2 regions of the Citrobacter braakii genome follow, and region 2 is predicted to be linked to the other one. Evidence: predicted binding sites of a transcription regulator. Region 2 holds the regulator's gene; the other holds the start of a gene.
What was found. Region 2 encodes Fur, which represses iron uptake genes when iron is present. Its sites were predicted from a motif close to ATAATAATGAGAACNACTATCAA; they were not measured.
Positions count from the first base shown of each region.

Region 1: bfd (bacterioferritin-associated ferredoxin) is a predicted target of Fur. The motif match lies at 4,894-4,916, and genes of this name have one in related genera.

Region 1 is NZ_CP045771.1:1,381,152-1,388,358, forward strand. It holds gene tusB (sulfurtransferase complex subunit TusB) at 1-234, shown strand, start outside; gene rpsL (30S ribosomal protein S12) at 360-734, shown strand; gene rpsG (30S ribosomal protein S7) at 830-1,300, shown strand; gene fusA (elongation factor G) at 1,397-3,511, shown strand; gene tuf (elongation factor Tu) at 3,581-4,765, shown strand; gene bfd (bacterioferritin-associated ferredoxin) at 4,951-5,145, shown strand; gene bfr (bacterioferritin) at 5,217-5,690, shown strand; gene GFC06_RS06380 (prepilin peptidase) at 5,728-6,507, opposite strand; gene gspM (type II secretion system protein GspM) at 6,504-6,971, opposite strand; gene gspL (type II secretion system protein GspL) at 6,968-7,207, opposite strand, start outside.
Region 2 is NZ_CP045771.1:4,417,871-4,425,077, reverse strand. It holds gene tcuC (MFS transporter) at 1-190, opposite strand, end outside; gene tcuB (tricarballylate utilization 4Fe-4S protein TcuB) at 244-1,383, opposite strand; gene tcuA (FAD-dependent tricarballylate dehydrogenase TcuA) at 1,370-2,773, opposite strand; gene tcuR (tricarballylate utilization LysR family transcriptional regulator TcuR) at 2,871-3,797, opposite strand; gene fur (ferric iron uptake transcriptional regulator) at 3,926-4,372, opposite strand; gene GFC06_RS20910 (ryhB-regulated fur leader peptide) at 4,365-4,451, opposite strand; gene fldA (flavodoxin FldA) at 4,662-5,192, opposite strand; gene ybfE (LexA regulated protein) at 5,348-5,635, opposite strand; gene ybfF (esterase) at 5,764-6,537, opposite strand; gene seqA (replication initiation negative regulator SeqA) at 6,732-7,207, shown strand, end outside.

The sequences.
Region 1 (7,207 bases), 1.9 Mb from region 2:
CGCCTGATTGATAAAGACGATGAACTTTTATTGCTTCAGGATGGCGTGACCGCGGCAATAGAAGGAAGCCGTTTCCTTGAAAGTCTGCAAAATGCCTCCATTAAGGTCTATGTACTGGAAGAAGACATTAAAGCTCGCGGCTTAGGTGGTCAAATTTCAGACAGTGTCGTCAGGGTTAGCTATACTGACTTCGTCAGACTTACGGTGAAGCATCCCAGCCAGATGTCCTGGTAATTGTGGGATCGTTGTATATTTCTTGACACCTTTTCGACACCGACCTAAAATTCTGCGTCCTCATATTGTATGAGGTCGTTTTATTACGTGTTTACGAAGCGAAAGCTACAACCAGGAGCTATTTAATGGCAACAGTTAACCAGCTGGTACGCAAACCACGCGCACGCAAAGTTGCAAAGAGCAACGTGCCTGCACTGGAAGCATGCCCGCAGAAACGTGGCGTATGTACTCGTGTATATACTACCACTCCTAAAAAACCAAACTCCGCACTGCGTAAAGTATGCCGTGTGCGTTTGACTAACGGTTTTGAAGTGACTTCCTACATCGGTGGTGAAGGTCACAACCTGCAGGAGCACTCCGTGATCCTGATCCGTGGCGGTCGTGTAAAAGACCTCCCGGGTGTTCGTTACCACACCGTTCGCGGTGCGCTTGACTGCTCCGGCGTTAAAGACCGTAAGCAATCACGCTCCAAGTATGGCGTGAAACGTCCTAAGGCTTAATGGTTCTCCGTTAAGTAAGGCCAAACGTTTTATATTAATGTCAAACTAAACTCGTAGAGTTTTGGACAATCCTGAATTAACAACGGAGTATTCCCATGCCACGTCGTCGCGTCATTGGTCAGCGTAAAATTCTGCCGGATCCTAAGTTCGGATCAGAGCTGCTGGCTAAATTTGTAAATATCCTGATGGTAGATGGTAAAAAATCTACTGCAGAAACCATCGTATACAGCGCGCTGGAGACCCTGGCTCAGCGTTCTGGTAAAGATGGCCTGGAAGCTTTTGAAGTAGCCCTTGAAAACGTGCGTCCGACTGTCGAAGTTAAGTCTCGCCGCGTTGGTGGTTCTACTTATCAGGTTCCAGTTGAAGTCCGTCCGGTTCGCCGTAATGCCCTGGCAATGCGTTGGATCGTTGAAGCTGCTCGTAAACGCGGTGATAAATCCATGGCTCTGCGCCTGGCGAACGAACTTTCTGATGCTGCAGAAAACAAAGGTACTGCAGTTAAGAAACGTGAAGACGTTCACCGTATGGCAGAAGCCAACAAGGCGTTCGCACACTACCGTTGGTAATCCCTTCGGAGTTTTAGTCACCAGGCGGGCGCTTCTAGTAAGCAGCCCGCTTTGGGCTACTTAAATTGAACGCCTAAAAGATAAACGAGGAATCAAATGGCTCGTACAACACCCATCGCGCGCTACCGTAACATCGGTATCAGTGCGCACATCGACGCCGGTAAAACCACTACTACCGAACGTATTCTGTTCTACACCGGTGTAAACCATAAAATCGGTGAAGTTCATGACGGCGCAGCCACCATGGACTGGATGGAACAGGAGCAGGAGCGTGGTATTACTATCACCTCCGCAGCGACTACTGCATTCTGGTCTGGTATGGCTAAGCAGTATGAACCGCATCGCGTAAACATCATCGACACCCCGGGGCACGTTGACTTCACTATCGAAGTAGAACGTTCCATGCGTGTGCTTGATGGTGCAGTAATGGTTTACTGCGCAGTTGGTGGTGTTCAGCCTCAGTCTGAAACCGTATGGCGTCAGGCAAACAAATATAAAGTTCCACGCATTGCGTTCGTTAACAAAATGGACCGTATGGGTGCGAACTTCCTGAAAGTTGTTGGTCAGATCAAAACCCGTCTGGGCGCGAACCCTGTTCCGCTGCAGTTGGCGATTGGCGCTGAAGAAGCGTTCACCGGTGTTGTTGACCTGGTGAAAATGAAAGCCATCAACTGGAACGAAGAAGATGCAGGCGTAACCTTCACTTATGAAGATATCCCGGCTGACATGCAGGAACTGGCTGAAGAATGGCACCAGAACCTGATCGAGTCCGCTGCGGAAGCTTCAGAAGAGCTGATGGAGAAATACTTGGGTGGTGAAGAACTGACTGAAGAAGAGATCAAAAAAGCTCTGCGTCAGCGCGTTCTGAACAACGAAATCATCCTGGTAACCTGTGGTTCTGCGTTCAAGAACAAAGGTGTTCAGGCGATGCTGGATGCGGTAATTGATTACCTGCCATCCCCAGTCGACGTACCTGCGATCAACGGTATTCTGGACGACGGTAAAGATACTCCGGCTGAGCGTCATGCTAGCGATGAAGAGCCGTTTGCTGCTCTGGCATTCAAAATCGCTACCGACCCGTTCGTGGGTAACCTGACCTTCTTCCGCGTGTACTCTGGTGTGGTTAACTCCGGTGACACCATCCTGAACTCAGTGAAAACTGCACGCGAGCGTTTTGGCCGTATCGTACAGATGCACGCTAACAAACGTGAAGAGATCAAAGAAGTTCGCGCGGGCGATATCGCTGCTGCTATCGGTCTGAAAGACGTGACCACTGGTGACACTCTGTGTGACCCGGATCACCCGATCATTCTGGAGCGTATGGAATTCCCTGAGCCGGTAATCTCCATCGCGGTAGAACCGAAAACCAAAGCTGACCAGGAAAAAATGGGTCTGGCTCTGGGCCGTCTGGCTAAAGAAGATCCGTCATTCCGCGTTTGGACTGACGAAGAATCTAACCAGACCATTATCGCCGGTATGGGTGAGCTGCACCTCGACATCATCGTTGACCGTATGAAGCGTGAATTCAACGTTGAAGCGAACGTCGGTAAACCTCAGGTTGCTTACCGTGAAGCGATTCGCGCGAAAGTTACCGATATCGAAGGTAAACACGCTAAGCAGTCTGGTGGTCGCGGTCAGTACGGTCATGTTGTTATCGACATGTACCCGCTGGAGCCGGGTTCAAACCCGAAAGGCTACGAGTTCATCAACGACATCAAAGGTGGTGTAATTCCTGGCGAATACATCCCGGCCGTTGATAAAGGCATCCAGGAACAGCTGAAATCTGGCCCGCTGGCTGGTTACCCGGTTGTTGATCTGGGCGTGCGTCTGCACTTCGGTTCTTACCATGACGTTGACTCCTCTGAGCTGGCGTTTAAACTGGCCGCTTCTATCGCCTTCAAAGATGGCTTTAAGAAAGCGAAACCAGTTCTGCTTGAGCCTATCATGAAGGTTGAAGTAGAGACTCCGGAAGAGAACACCGGTGACGTAATCGGTGACTTGAGCCGCCGTCGTGGTATGCTTCGTGGTCAGGAATCCAACGTCACTGGCGTTGTTATCCATGCTGAAGTTCCGCTGTCTGAAATGTTCGGATATGCAACCCAGCTGCGTTCTCTGACCAAAGGCCGTGCTTCTTACTCCATGGAGTTCCTGAAGTACGACGATGCGCCGAACAACGTTGCTCAGGCCGTTATTGAAGCCCGTGGTAAATAAGCCACAGGATTAAAACCTAAGTCCCGTGCTCTCTCCCCAGGGGAGAGCACTATAGTAAGGAATATAGCCGTGTCTAAAGAAAAATTTGAACGTACAAAACCGCACGTTAACGTCGGCACCATCGGCCACGTTGACCACGGTAAAACTACCCTGACCGCTGCAATCACCACCGTACTGGCTAAAACCTACGGCGGTGCTGCTCGTGCATTCGACCAGATCGATAACGCGCCGGAAGAAAAAGCTCGTGGTATCACCATCAACACTTCTCACGTTGAATATGACACCCCGACTCGCCACTACGCACACGTAGACTGCCCGGGCCACGCCGACTATGTTAAAAACATGATCACCGGTGCTGCGCAGATGGACGGCGCGATCCTGGTTGTTGCTGCGACTGACGGCCCGATGCCGCAGACTCGTGAGCACATCCTGCTGGGTCGTCAGGTAGGCGTTCCGTACATCATCGTGTTCCTGAACAAATGCGACATGGTTGATGACGAAGAGCTGCTGGAACTGGTAGAAATGGAAGTTCGTGAACTTCTGTCTCAGTACGATTTCCCGGGCGACGACACTCCGATCGTTCGTGGTTCTGCTCTGAAAGCGCTGGAAGGCGAAGCAGAGTGGGAAGCGAAAATCATCGAACTGGCTGGCTTCCTGGATTCTTACATCCCAGAACCAGAGCGTGCGATTGACAAGCCGTTCCTGCTGCCTATCGAAGACGTATTCTCCATCTCCGGTCGTGGTACCGTTGTTACCGGTCGTGTAGAGCGCGGTATCATCAAAGTTGGTGAAGAAGTTGAAATCGTTGGTATCAAAGAGACTGCTAAGTCTACCTGTACTGGCGTTGAAATGTTCCGCAAACTGCTGGACGAAGGCCGTGCTGGTGAGAACGTTGGTGTTCTGCTGCGTGGTATCAAACGTGAAGAAATCGAACGTGGTCAGGTCCTGGCTAAGCCGGGCTCTATCAAGCCGCACACCAAGTTCGAATCTGAAGTGTACATTCTGTCCAAAGACGAAGGCGGCCGTCATACTCCGTTCTTCAAAGGCTACCGTCCGCAGTTCTACTTCCGTACTACTGACGTGACTGGTACCATCGAACTGCCGGAAGGCGTTGAGATGGTAATGCCGGGCGACAACATCAAAATGGTTGTTACCCTGATCCACCCAATCGCGATGGACGACGGTCTGCGTTTCGCAATCCGTGAAGGCGGCCGTACTGTTGGTGCGGGCGTTGTTGCTAAAGTAATGAGCTAATTATTGATTAATTAGCTTTGAGCTTAAAAAGGGCGCTTCGGCGCCCTTTTTGCTGTCCGCGATTTAGCTGTTGTCATATTTATTCGCATTTTTCATTCATTCTCCCGCTGCGTAAATAGCGTTGTGCTATTGTAATCATAACTATTCTCATTTACACTTTGCGCAGAAATTGAACGGGAGCGATCATGTACGTTTGTTTGTGTAATGCGATAAGTGATAAAAAAATACGTCAGGCTGTTCGCCAGTTTCATCCTCAGTCCTTTCAGCAATTACGTAAATTTATTCCTGTTGGAAATCAATGCGGTAAGTGCATTCGTGCTGCCCGCGAAGTCATGCAGGATGAATTAACGCAAATGCCAGAATTTAAAGAGATCGCCTAAGTCACACTCTTTTTTTTGACATCCCTGTAGCCCCATCTACGCTCTAAGAGTGGAAGCGGAGGGACTATAAAATGAAAGGTGATGTTAAAATCATAAATTATCTCAATAAACTATTGGGAAATGAGCTTGTCGCAATCAACCAGTATTTTCTCCATGCTCGTATGTTCAAAAACTGGGGGCTGACTCGCCTCAATGATGTTGAGTACCATGAATCTATCGATGAGATGAAACACGCTGATAAATATATCGAGCGTATTTTATTCTTAGAAGGGCTCCCAAACTTACAGGATCTTGGTAAGTTGGGTATAGGCGAAGATGTTGAAGAGATGCTGCAATCCGATCTTCGACTCGAACTCGATGGGGCTAAAGATTTACGTGAAGCCATTGCCTATGCCGACAGCGTCCATGACTACGTTAGCCGGGATATGATGATCGAAATCCTTGCTGATGAAGAAGGTCACATTGACTGGCTGGAAACGGAGCTGGATCTGCTCCAGAAGATGGGACTTCAGAACTATCTTCAGGCACAGATTCGCGAAGCGTAGACGCACACTTTGCAGAGCGGCAGGCCTGCCGCTCATTTCAGTACCCGATAACACCTGAGCTTTGCGCGCTGAAAATCAACCAGCCTGCCAGTCCAAGCCACGGACCGAATGCGATAAGCGGTATCGACGTCCTTCGGGTAAGGCGTAGGATCAGCCACCAGACAATGCCCAGCAATGATGCAGCGAGTAAAATGGGCGGTAGCGCTGGCCATCCACACCAGGCACCCATCGCCGCCAGTAGCTTGGCGTCACCCAGGCCGATGCCCTCTTTTCCCGCGAGTATTTTGCATCCCCACCAGACCAGCCATAGCGTCAGATAGCCAGCGACAGCGCCGTACAGCGCGTCGGGTAACATCTCTCTGTCGTAAACGCTGTGATATAGCAGACCGAGCCAGAGCAGCGGCTGCGTCAGCACATCCGGCAGCAGGTACGTCCGGAGATCAATTTGCGCCAGGGCGAAAATAAACCAGAACAGCGTCATGATGGCAATTGCATCTGATATTGAAGAGACAAACGCGGCGCTAAGCGCAAAAACACAAGAACACGCCAGTTCAGTCAGTGGGTAACGCCATGAAATGGGCTGAGCGCAGGCCTGGCAACGCCCCCGCTGCCACAGCCAACTGAATAGTGGAATAGTGTTACGCACCGATAGCCTGTGCTGGCAGTGTGGACAGTGCGACGGAGGCCAGGCGATATTCCATGTTTCGCTGTGCCGATGCTCAATCATGATCGGCAGTCGATAAACCACTACATTCATAAAGCTGCCGACTATCAGCCCGACAAGCGCCATTGCTGCAATGTTAATGAGTTCCGTCATTTCCCCACCGGATAGAGTTCAAGGGCTTCCACCGCAATCTCCCCGGCGACCGGGCGGGCGCTAAACGTGAGTTGCGAAACCTGTATTCCCTCATTTTGTAGGGTATTAAGCCACGCAAATAATGGTTCGGTTTTGACAACGGGAAGCGAGATCGCAAAATGATCGGGAGTGGATGTCACAACGCTGATATTCAAACCTGCCTGCTGCGCGCTATGTTGTATCAGCGCCGGATCGGTCTTTGTGCCCGGTCTGCTGGCAACTAATCCGCGACGCTGAATCGCCTCATTTACCCACTGGATCTCACTCCTGAGACGATCATTTTCCTGTCCCTGCTGTGCAATAGCGTTATCCAGGGGCTGAACCACGCCGTACCAGAATCCCGCCAGCAGACAGAAAACGGCGAGGAATATCAGACTGCGTTGCTCTCTGCCGTTTTTTTCGCTCCACCAGCTATTCATATTCATTTGCGCTCCTTCAGGGTCAGCCGGACGCTACCTGTCGTCCCTTCTGGCGGTTGAGTCAGGATAAATTCGTCGTTTGTCTGCACCATAAAGCGGCGAAGATGTTCCGGATCGCGAACGTTGAGCGTCAGGGTAAAAAGGCGTTGTTCGAGCCGGTAGTTGACCTCGCGGATGGTAAGCCCCGGCAATGTGCTTAATCGGGTCTGAAGCTGAGTCAGTAACGTCAGCACATCCGGATA
Region 2 (7,207 bases):
AGAAACCTGAACCAAACACGGCGAAAGTTAACATTAGCCCGGCAAATTCACTCTCTGCAGGAAAGAAGGTCTTTGCGATATAGGTGGCGTAAAAACCGAACAGAAAAAAGTCAAACTGTTCGAGGAAATTACCGCTGGTTACCCGCAGTATTGCGCCGAAAGTTCCGGCGCGCGATGGTTGTTGTGTCATTGGGTTTGCTCCACTGTCTTATCATAATATTTATAGAGGTAAGAGTTTGCGGGTTAGTCGCCTGCGACCCCCGCCTGTTTGCCGCGCCGTTTCTCAATCGCCCACTTGAGTAAGGCTGCGCAGCGGTAAAATCCGTGGGCAAATTTTCCATAAGGAATGGTCAGAAAGAGCGCCATGACCACGCCGAGGTGAATGGCGAGCAAAATAGCCATCCAGGACGTGTCTCTTCCCGCCAGCAGCGCTAAACCGGTCAGACTGGTCAGGAGCAGCAGCAAAATAAAACCGCGATCCATCGGTTTTTGCCGTGCGTCGCCATGCAGCGGTGAGCGCTTAAAATTGAGCCATAGCAAGCCAGCCGGGCCGACAACCAGTCCAATGCCGCCCAACGTGCCTAGCATTACCGGAACGCTGAAGAACGGATAGGGCGCTTCTATACCTGCAAAGTAGTGATAGCCCGTTGCCACCACGGTGGCGGCAAAGCAGAGCATAAAACCGTAGAAGGTGAAGTGATGGAAACGGCGGCGCATCAGGGTGAAGGCATCATCTGCTTCGTTACAACCTTTGCCATGCCCACCATCGAGATACTTCAGCGTCAGCGCATTGTGTGAGGCTTCAGCAATTTCGGCGGAACGCGGTACACCCGGAGAGATTTTGCGCCAGAAGCGCAGAACGCCCGCCATCAGCAGACCTATCGCCAGAATAAATACCGAACCAAACATCCATGCGAGCAGGTTATGCGGGAAAATCTGATAAAAATCCCCGGCCAGCGGAGGATGGAATAACGAGCCCTTTAAACTCATGGCGAGGAGTAAAAACAGGATCAGACCGAAAACCAGTGCCAGCGTCACGGTGATGCCTGCGCGACGATAAAGCGCGCCAAAGGCGGCGGGTTGCGCGTAGTGCTGATAGGTTTCGAGCCGCACTTCCGCCATCGCCTTCGGTACGTTGATGGCAAATTCATGAGGTGGGGCATACTGACACGCGTGCAGGCAGGCGCCGCAGTTATGGCACAAGTTAGCCAGATAATTGATATCCGCTTTACCGAATTCCAGGCGCTGAGTCATTGCCGGGAACACGGCGCAAAAACCTTCACAATAGCGGCAGGCGTTACAGACCTGCATCACACGTTCAACTTCTGCTTCCGGCTCGGTGATAATTTGTGCTTCGATGATCAGTTTCTCAAGCTGCTTCATGACGTGCCTCCTTACGTGCTGCCAGCGCGGCTTCTTTTCCGGCAATGCGGCCAAAGGTTGTCCCGATCGACATGCCCACGCCAGCGGTGTAACCCTTGCCCAACACGTTGCCCGCCATCATCTCTCCGGCGACGAACAGGTTGCGGCTTGGCTGCCCGGCAAAGTGTACGGCAGCGCGTTCGTTCACTTTTAACCCAAGATAGGTGAAGGTGATTCCTGGCCGCAGGGCATAGCCGTAGTAAGGTGGCTGGTCCAGCGGTCGCGCCCAGTGTGTTTTCGCGGGGGTTAACTTCTTCGTCGCGCAGTTGTCCAGGATGGTATGGTCGAACTGACCTGGCTGGCAGGCGTTGTTGTACGCCGTCACGGTGTGGGTAAAGCGTTCGGTATCCAGCCCCAACTGATGCGCCAACTCCGCCAGCGTATTCGCCTGTGCGCCGGGGAATACCGGTGGCATAAAGTGGCCGATGGCTTTACTGTCGATAATGGAATAGCCAATCTGCCCTGGCTGTTGGGCGACCAGGCGTCCCCAGATGGCGTAGCGTTTGGGCCAGAAATCTTCGCCTTCATCATAAAAACGTTCTGCGTCACGGTTGACTACTATGCCGAGTGAAACGCAGTCCACGCGGGTGCAAATCCCGCCGTCATATAATGGCGCTCTGGCATCAATGGCTACGCAGTGTGACTGGGAGGGTTCGCCGATGATGTCCGCCCCGGCATCCATCATAAATTTAAGCAGTACGCCCTGATTAAAGCGCGTGCCGCGAATCAGGAAGTTATCCGCAGGCCACTCGCCGCGGGCGTTCTCTCCCCAGGCTTCGCGCAGCCATTCGCGGTTTGACTCAAATCCGCCAGCGGCAAGCACGCAGGACTTAGCGGTTATGCGCTCTTCGCCTGCCAGCGCTGCCACAAACTCACCATTATGCAGTTCAAGCGCCTGCACTGGTGTGTTATAGCGGATTTGCACGCCTAACTTTTCTGCGCTGCGATAATAGGCATTCACGAGGGCTTTCCCGCCCCCCATAAAAAAGGCGTTGGTTCGCGCTACGTGTAAAGCACCGGAGAGAGGAGGTTGAAAATTAACGCCGTGTTGGCGCATCCAGTCGCGGCATTGTGAAGAGGTGCGGATCACCAGACGCGCCAGGGCTTCGTTAGTATTTCCCTCGGTGACGCGCCGCAAATCCTGCCAGAACTCCTCTTCAGGATAGCTTTCCACCAGCACATCCTGCGGCGCGTCATGCATACAGCGCAGATTACGTGTGTGTTGAGAATTTCCCCCGCGCCATTCCCGTGGAGCCGCTTCGAGCAGGAGTACCGAAGCTCCTTGCTCCCGGGCGGTTAGGGCAGCACATAACGCGGCATTGCCACCGCCAATCACCAGAACATCAACCATCGTATACTCCATTACCATTTAACTAATTGTTAAATTTGTAATTGAAATGTATACGTGCAGCTTGTGCGGGCGCTATGACGAAGTGCTAAAGAGGGCTTTAGTTATTGTAAAGGATGGCGCCTGGCCAGCTTCCTGCTTCCACCAGTTGATGCATCACTTTCGTTAGCACCACGCGGGCGGCGAGGCCCGCGGGGGTGAGCTCATCATCAGAAAGGCTGACCAGAAAGTTGGGGCGACTCAGTATTGGATTATGGACGCCGATCACTCTTAGCGTCTCTTTATCGAGATGGGAAATCGCCGCGCCGGGCTGGAGAGTAGCGCCGATTCCACTGCGAACGGCGCGCATTAGCAGCGCCAGACCATCAATTTCTGTGGAGATCTCAATGCGCAGTGCGTGTTCCTGACAAATTGCTTCCAGCCTGCCGCGCAGACCGTGGCCTGGGCTGGGCATTATCAATGGGATACTTGCCAACTGGGCTGGCGCAATATTTTCATCGGCAATATCGGCCAGTAAGGCATGAGTCCCAATCAAAAACAGGCGCTCTTCGAGAATCGGTCTGGCGCTCCAGCGCAGGAGCTTTTCTTTTTGAAATACCACGGCCAGATCAATCTGGCGGGTATTAATCATCCGTTCCAGGTTGCCAGAGAGGCTTTCCACCACATGCAGGCGGACATCACTATAGCTTTCCCGCATGGCGTTAATAAAAGGCATGCCGAGAACGGAAGCGGTACTGGGGGCCATACCGACGCTGACGTGCCCGGAAAGCCGGGACTCTCGCGCGGCGAGGATTGCATCGTCTGCGTGGCGGAGCGCCAGCTGCGCCTGGGAGTAAAAAGCCAGTCCGGCGCTGGTGGGCGTAACGCCACGCGAGGTGCGCTGCAGCAGGCGAATAGCGAGTTCGTTTTCCAGGCGGGACATTTGCTGGCTGAGTGCCGAAACCCCAATATTGAGATCGAGCGCCGCGCTACCCATGCTGCCGGTTTCTACAATGCGAACAAAATAGCGTAGCTGGCGAAGTTCCATTTCGACTCTCCGGGAAGGGACTATAGATTTTACATTAAAGCAACACAGGAGTGGAGGGAAGGGGAAAAGGGGTGATAACGCCCATAAAAAAAGCCAACCGAATGGTTGGCTTTTCAGAAAGCATCACATTATTTACCGTCGTGAGCATGCTCATCTTCGCGGCAATCGCCTTCGGCGCAGTGACCGTAAAGATAGAGGCTATGGTTGGTTAAACGAATACCATGTTTAGCCGCAATCTCACGCTGGCGCGCCTCGATGGAATCATCGCTGAACTCGACCACTTTGCCGCAGTCGAGGCAGATGAGGTGATCGTGATGATGCTGTTGAGTCAGTTCGAAGACGGATTTACCACCTTCAAAATTATGGCGGGTCACGATACCGGCATCATCAAACTGGTTCAGCACGCGATACACGGTCGCCAGACCAATTTCTTCACCCATATCGATCAGACGTTTGTATAAGTCTTCCGCACTGACGTGATGGTTATCCGGTTCCTGAAGAACTTCCAGAATTTTTAAACGAGGAAGCGTTACTTTCAGGCCAGCCTTCTTTAATGCGGTATTGTTGTCAGTCATGCGGAATCTGTCCTGTAGCTAAACGATTCACTTCATTAACAGAAGTGACAGAAATTGCACTTGAGATAATGCGATTCATTATAGAACTGCCATGGCTAAATGAAAACTGCAAGTCTCTGGCATATATTGTTAATCAAAACGTGGTATCGCCGACAAACACACTGTGCAATACCCGATTGGCATCCGGGCATTGTACAGGGTCAGACGAAAAAGTTACAAATTTGTAGCAATTATTTTGATTGGTTTTATCTATTGATGTGGCGCAGATGGAAATCTGCGCCACACAAAATCAGGCATTGATGATTTCGTCGAGGTGCAGCTCCTCAGAGATCTGCTTAACCCATTTTTCTACGCGTTCGGCGGTCAATTCAGGCTGGCGATCTTCATCAATGGCCAGACCCACAAAGTGGTCGTCGTCCGCCAGGCCTTTGGACGCTTCAAAGTGATAACCCGCCGTTGGCCAGTGACCAACGATGGTTGCGCCGCGTGGTTCGATGATGTCGCGAATTGTACCCAACGCATCGCAGAAATATTCTGCGTAATCTTCCTGGTCGCCGCAGCCGAACAATGCAACCAGTTTGCCGTTAAAATCAATGTCTTCGAGGGTAGGGAAGAAATCGTCCCAGTCACACTGCGCTTCACCGTAGTACCAGGTTGGAATGCCGAGCAGCAAAATGTCATACCCTTCGAGGTCTTCTTTGCTGCTTTTTGCAATGTCATGTACATCGGCAACGTCTTTACCAAGCTGTTTTTGAATCATTTTTGCGATGTTTTCGGTGTTACCGGTGTCGCTGCCGAAAAAGATGCCAGTGATTGCCATGAGTAAAATAACCTCTTGAAACTTATTGAAATGGTGGTGGCGCATTGCCCACGGATAAGGGCAATCATAGCAGAACAGTCAGGCATGCGGAAACAGCAAACACGCAGGACTGCACTCTGTGCTACACGATTTATGATTTAGAGCAGAAATTCAGACTAAGCCTGACCGCGCAATGCGCTGAGTTGGTTCATCAGCATCTCTTCGATGAGTTCACTGCGACTCATGTTGCGCGCCTCGGCCAGCTCGTTCAGAGCGTCAACAGCATCAGCGTTCAGTTTCAGTTCGACACGCTTAAGCCCGCGAACTTTATCGCGTTTAAGCTGATTACGTTTGTTAATACGTAACTGTTCATCACGCGAGAGCGGATTAGTTTTGGGTCGTCCCGGGCGACGCTCCTGCGCGAACAGATCTAATGTCGTACGGTCCGTTTGTTCTTTGGCCATGATCTTGGTGACTTCGGGGAAACAATCAGCCAGGCGTCTGCCCGGATGGATAGCCCGCCATAATACATCAGCAGGGGAGACACGCCAACGCCCACGCGCGTAATCACGCGCAGACGCTGAGTTTTTAATCAGTTAGCCTGTTCGCTCAGATAACGACGGATGGCGCGCAGTACCGCCTCCGGTTTTTCCGCATGCACCCAATGGCCCGCGCCTGCAATAACGTGCGCCCGAGCCTGCGGGAATTGCGCCAGCAATTGTTCGCGATACGCTTCGGTAACATAAGGTGAGTTGCCACCGGGGATAAACAGCGCCGGGTGTTCCCACGCCGGGATGGTCTCCCAGCCGACAATATGAGGATATTGCTCCCACAGCACGGGAACATTAAAGCGCCATTCGCCGTCCACGAAGGATTTGAGCAGAAACTGGATCACGCCTTCCTCTTGCAGATGCTGGCGCATGACGCTCGCCGCCTGCTGACGCGAAGAGGACTGCGCGTCAGTTACTGCGTTAATGGCAGCAAAAATCTCATCGTGACGGCGAACATGATAGTCAACGGGGGCAATGTCGATGGCTACCAACCGTTCGACACGTTCCGGGGCCAGCGCGGTTAACGCCATGACGGCTTTACCCCCCATTGAGTGACCAATAAAGATCGCTTTTTCGATCTGTTGATCGTCCAGCGTATCCAGCAGGTCTTGCGCCATGGCCGGATAATTCATCACAGGTGAACGCGGGGAGAGGCCATGATTTCGCATATCAACCTGGATGATATCGTGATCGGCCACCAGATCGCGCGCCAGGATCCCCAGGTTATCCAGACTGCCAAACAGGCCGTGCACCAGGACGATGGGAGAATTATTGTGCAGGTTTTGCGCAGATTGCGCTCGGATATTCAATTTCATGGCAAAGTTCTTTTTTTCACACTCACGGGTTAGGGTATCATGTTGACCATTCTGCCACATGGCTGCAACAACTACGGTTACTCTGAGTTTTGCCAGCCACCAGGCTTGACGCTATCCGCTGTTGGGATTTGCCTTTACACTACGCGTGTTGACCCCAACAACTTGTATTCAGCTAAACACTGCACTGGATTAAGATGAAAACGATTGAAGTTGATGATGAACTCTATAGCTATATTGCCAGCCACACCAAGCATATCGGCGAGAGCGCATCCGACATTTTACGGCGTATGTTGAAGTTTTCCGCCGCATCACAGCCTGTCACTCCGGTAGTAAAAGAAGTCCGCGCTGTGCAAGCTGTCGTGGAAGCGAAGCCGGTTAACCCCGTAAAAGATAAAGTGCGCGCGATGCGTGAACTGCTGCTGTCCGACGAATATGCGGAGCAGAAGAAAGCAGTAAATCGCTTTATGCTGGTGCTGTCTACACTCTATTCACTGGATCAAAACGCGTTCGCCGAAGCAACGGAATCGTTGCATGGTCGTACGCGCGTTTATTTTGCAGCAGATGAACAGACGCTGCTGAAAAATGGTAATCAAACTAAACCAAAACACGTGCCAGGCACGCCGTACTGGGTGATCACCAATACCAATACCGGCCGTAAATGCAGCATGGT